Regions from separate parts of the Colwellia sp. 20A7 genome, predicted to be linked through region 2. Evidence: predicted binding sites of a transcription regulator. Region 2 holds the regulator's gene; the other holds the start of a gene.
The links. The regulator FliA, encoded in region 2, starts transcription of late flagellar genes. The targets are predictions, from matches to a motif close to CTAAAGNTNNNNNNNNNNNNGCCGATA.

Region 1: GQS55_RS02450 (DUF3530 family protein) is a predicted target of FliA. The motif match lies at 1,223-1,249, and genes of this name have one in related genera.

The regions. Positions count from the first base shown of each region.
Region 1 covers NZ_CP047130.1:570,320-572,807, forward strand. Annotated here, with positions in the region: gene GQS55_RS02450 (DUF3530 family protein) at 175-1,140, opposite strand; gene rluA (bifunctional tRNA pseudouridine(32) synthase/23S rRNA pseudouridine(746) synthase RluA) at 1,306-1,989, opposite strand; gene rapA (RNA polymerase-associated protein RapA) at 1,989-2,488, opposite strand, start outside.
Region 2 covers NZ_CP047130.1:1,048,311-1,050,798, reverse strand. Annotated here, with positions in the region: gene GQS55_RS04570 (protein phosphatase CheZ) at 1-555, opposite strand, end outside; gene cheY (chemotaxis response regulator CheY) at 630-1,013, opposite strand; gene GQS55_RS04560 (RNA polymerase sigma factor FliA) at 1,071-1,790, opposite strand; gene GQS55_RS04555 (MinD/ParA family protein) at 1,876-2,488, opposite strand, start outside.

The DNA of each region.
Region 1 (2,488 bases), 480 kb from region 2:
GTGTTTGGCGATTTTTTCTACGTATAAAATTGTTCACTTAATTAATGAAACTGATATTAGATCGCTGTTCGAGATAAGAACGGCTATACAGAGTATTAACTGTTATTGAGGGTAATTACATCGTCATACTATTGGGCGTTTGATAATAGAGGTTTTAAGCTTTTAACTTAAATCTTACCAGCCAATAGACTTCAACCAACTATTTACTTGAGTAAGTAGTTCTGTTTCTGGATAGTACCCCATAGCGCTATTGTTTAGTTGGCGCTGACGATAATAGACTTTCATTTCTTGCTTAGACAATAACAAACGTTCTTTTGCTTTATATAGCGCAAAGTGATTATCTTTTTTTAGGTATAAATCTAGTACAGGGTATTCACTCGCGGCTAATTTTTTTGCAAAGTCGGTGTTAGCTTTATCAATTAATTTTTCATTGGTTAATACATAACTACTTAATAAAATAAGTGCGTTAGGTACTTGGCTAATATTGGGTTGCTCACCGCTTTGGCTTAATAGATCGACGAGTATTGCACCATGGTTGCCTTGAGCAATAATCATTACTATACCAGGATAATCTTTCGCCATGCTGAGCACTGCATTGATCATAGTGGCAAGTTTTATTTTGTAGTCGTTAATTATAGTTTGATTTTCTTCTTGCTGAACATCCACTTTTATCGCAGAAGAAGGGTAATTTTCTGGTTTATCCGTTGGCTGAATACTAATCGTTGTCCAACCATGTTGAGGCAGCTGATTTCGTAAGAAATTTATTGCTTTAGGGTTAGTTGCTCCTTGCTGCCAGTCAGGTAATAAAATTGCAACACCTTTACTATTTACACTGGTATTTTCTGTTATTAACGTAATGTAATCATCAGTACCTGCTAATAATGGTTTTACATTTTTGGTAGGTAAATAATGTGTTAAGTCATCTTTATGTTGTTGTGAAAGAGAAATTAGCGGTAGCGTAGGAGTATCTTCGGGGGGAGTGTTTTGAGCACCTTCTGATTTAATTGAGTCTTCAGAAATTTGAGCAGCATCATCTTTTGTTTCAGTTGCAGCATCTTGCTGTGCGACAGCATTTATATTTATCCAGGTTAATAATATGATAAATATGATTAGTTTAGATAATGTTAATGATGATCGCACAGTAATCCTTAATTTTAATACTTATCGAATAATTATTGAAATATTAGTTCAAAAGCTAGCTTAGATAATGAACAATAATATATATCGGCCTAGCAGGTAAAAATATTAACATAATCTATTAATCCCTTATCCTAACCTAATGTCTAAATCTAATAACTCAAAGTCTTAAGTAAATGGGCAAGGGGCAACAAAATTGAGTAATTCTCCTGTTACAGGGTGCGCTAAGCTTAGATTTCTTGCATGTAATGTTAACCGTGAACTCGCTGCTAAAGCTTGCTCGTGAGCATACAGTCTATCACCTAAAATTGGGTGCCCTAACGCTAGCATATGCACTCTTAATTGATGAGAGCGCCCTGTAACAGGCGTTAATTCAACTAAACTACTTTCTTCATCAGAGTTTAAGTCGTTGTAACTTAATACTTGATAGTGCGTTAACGATTGCTTGCCATTTTCATGATCTACTTTCTGTTTTGGTCTATTTGGCCAATCACATATTAATGGTAAGTCAACACTGCCTTCTTGATCTTTTACGTGACCATATACACGGGCAATATAGCTCTTTTTAGTTTTTCGTTGTTCAAACTGTCGGCTAATAGAAACATGGGCAGGTTTATTTAGCGCCATAATCATAATACCAGACGTTGCCATATCTAAACGGTGAACTACGGTTGCTGTGGGAAGCACTCGTTGAACTCTATTTTGTAAGCAGTCTTGGTGTTCAGGTAAGCGTCCTGGAACGCTCAATAGCCCGCTACTTTTATTTAGTACAACAATGTCCTCATCTTGAAAAATAATATCAAGATAAGGTGTCATTGGTGGTGTATATACAAAGTCTGGATTAGCAGCCATTAATGAGTCACTACTATCATACGAACGGCTTCAAAAGTGAGCTGGGCTTTATCAATATAATGCGTTAATTGACTTTGTTGATGAGCAATAAAGTCAATTTCGGCTTGTCGAACACTTGGGTTAACGGCTTTTAATGCAGTTAATCGTTGTTGCTCTTGTTCAAGCTTAGTTTGCATATTTTCTAATGCTTTTGTTTGAATAGCTTCAATTTGTTGCTTACCATGGCTTTCGGCTTGCGTGACTAGCGGTCCAATTTGTGATTTTAACGCTTTAATTAATTGTAAGGCTATTTGTTTTTTAACGGGTGCTAATTGGTTATCTAAAACAGACTCACTTACTTTATCAGCAAGATTATTACCTGTTTTATCAACTAAAATTCGAATAGGTGTGGTTGGTAAATAACGGCCTAATTGCAAGTGTGCAGGCGCTGTCGCTTCAACAGTGAATAAACATTCTAAAAAGAAAGTACCTACAGGCAAGGCTTCATTTTTTAATAGCC
Region 2 (2,488 bases):
ACGTACTAAATCAATAACTTTACGAATAACCTGCCCAGTTAAATCTTGAAAATCTTGGGCCATTAACACATCAGTCATTAAACCATGAATATGTGCTGTTTCTCTTCCTGTAGTAATTAACAAGCGATCAATATCAACGCATAAACTTTTGAATTCTTTTAAATCTATCTCATTATTCATCAGTTTAGCCCATGCTGGTTTAACAGCACCAACTTGACTAGATATATCCTCAATTACCGGAAAAATAGATTCTACCGCATCCATAGTTTTGTTTGCGGCTTCTTCTGTACGTGTAATAACATAATTCAAACGCTCTTTAGCATCTGGAATTTCTGCTGTTGCTAAGTCATTCAATCGAGAATCTAGCTGAAAGTTTGTTAAAGAGTCATGTAATTGACGAGTTAACTTACCTATTTCTGCAAATAGTTCAGAGTTTATAGGGTTTTGAATTGTTGCAACAAGTTCATCAGCCTTTTCTTGCTGCCCTTTTTCTAAAAGCTCAACCAAAGATTTAGCCTGCTCCAAAGAAACACGCCCCACCATTGCCATACTCATGCACAGTCCTTAATACTTGAATTAAAGCCAATCAGTTTTATGAATTAGCTTTAACTAGCTAGTCTAAATAAAAATTAACCTAGACGTTCAAAAATTTTATTTAATTTAGCTTTTAGTGTTGCTGCTGTAAAAGGTTTAACAATATAGCCGTTAACGCCAGCTTGAGCCGCCATAACGATTTGTTCTTTTTTAGCTTCAGCTGTAATTAATAGTACAGGGATGTGAGCTAAACGTGAATCAGCACGTATAGCCTTTAACAAATCAATACCTTGCATTCCTGGCATATTCCAATCGGTCACAACAAAGTCAAAATCACCATTTTGAAGCATAGGTAAGGCTGTACTGCCATCATCCGCTTCTTGAATGTTTGTAAAGCCTAAATCGCGTAACAAATTTTTTACTATACGTCTCATTGTTGAAAAATCATCAACAACTAGTACTTTCATATTTTTATCCAAGGCACCCTCCGGCGAAACATTCAAAATTTTTATAGGTTAACACAGTTATAATTCTACTTAATTTTGCCAAGATTGCATACGTGCTTTTAATCGATGCATCGCTTGGCTATGAATTTGACTTACACGTGACTCACTAACATCAAGCACGGCACCAATTTCACGTAAATTCAATTCTTCATCATAGTACAGAGACAGTACTAGAGCTTCCCGTTCAGGTAAAGAACTAATACATTTGCTTAGTCCATCTTTAAAAGCCTTGTGCTCGATACTTTGATATGGGTCATCACCGTGACAAGCGTCGTCAAACTTAAGCGCATCTTCGCTCACTCCTAAGTCTTCAATCCCTACTATTTTACCCGTACTGACTTCACTAAGTATATGATGATACTCATTTAACGAAATATCAAGTTTTTCAGCAACTTCTATATCAGTAACGTCTCTACCTAATGTTGCTTCTAATTGCTTAATTGCTTCACTAACCATACGACTATTTTTATGTACAGACCTAGGTGTCCAGTCACCACGGCGTATTTCATCTAGCATAGCACCCCTAATTCGGATACCTGCGAACGTTTCAAAACTAGCACCTTTAGTGTTATCAAAATTATTTGCGGCTTCAAATAAACCAATCATTCCCGATTGAATTAAGTCATCCACAATAACACTTGCCGGTAATCGAGCAAGTAAATGATAAGCAATTCGCTTAACCAACACAGTATGCTGTTCAAGCAGCACAGTTTTATCAATTAAGTTGTTATAGGCTTTAGTTTTTGCCACTTTTGACTATTCCCACCTAAATACTTTAACGTATTTATATTTATTATTTTTAATAAGTACTTGATAACTTAATATTAACGAGATGTTAGTAATCCAGTAATTGTTCGATAAAGAATTCTAAATGACCTGACGCTTGCTTCGGTATAGGCCAACTACTAACATTCTTTGCTAAATCCTTAAACGCTATTGCTGCTGGTGAGTTAGGAAAAGCTTCAACAATGGCTTGCTGTTTACGTACTGACTTTCTAATATTTTCATCGAATGGGATAACACCTACCAACTCAAGTGCTACATCTAGAAATCTATCGGTAACTTTCGTTAATTTGGAAAATAATTGCTGCCCTTCATTAGGCGTACGCACCATATTGGCAACAACTTTAAATTTAAATACATTATGATCACGGCTTAGCAGTTTCATTAATGCATAACAATCGGTAATTGACGTGGGTTCATCACAAACAACTAATACTACGTCTTGTGCGGCTCTAGTAAAGCTAAGTACCATATCTGAAATACCTGCTGCGGTATCAACAATAAGTACATCAAACTGAGTAGTCATTTCACTAAAAGCACGAATCAAACCTGCGTGTTCAGCGGGAGTAAGGTCAACCATTGATTGAGAGCCAGAAGTGGCTGGAATAATTTTTATATTACGAGGACCAGTAATAATAATATCATCAAGTTCACATTCACCAGAT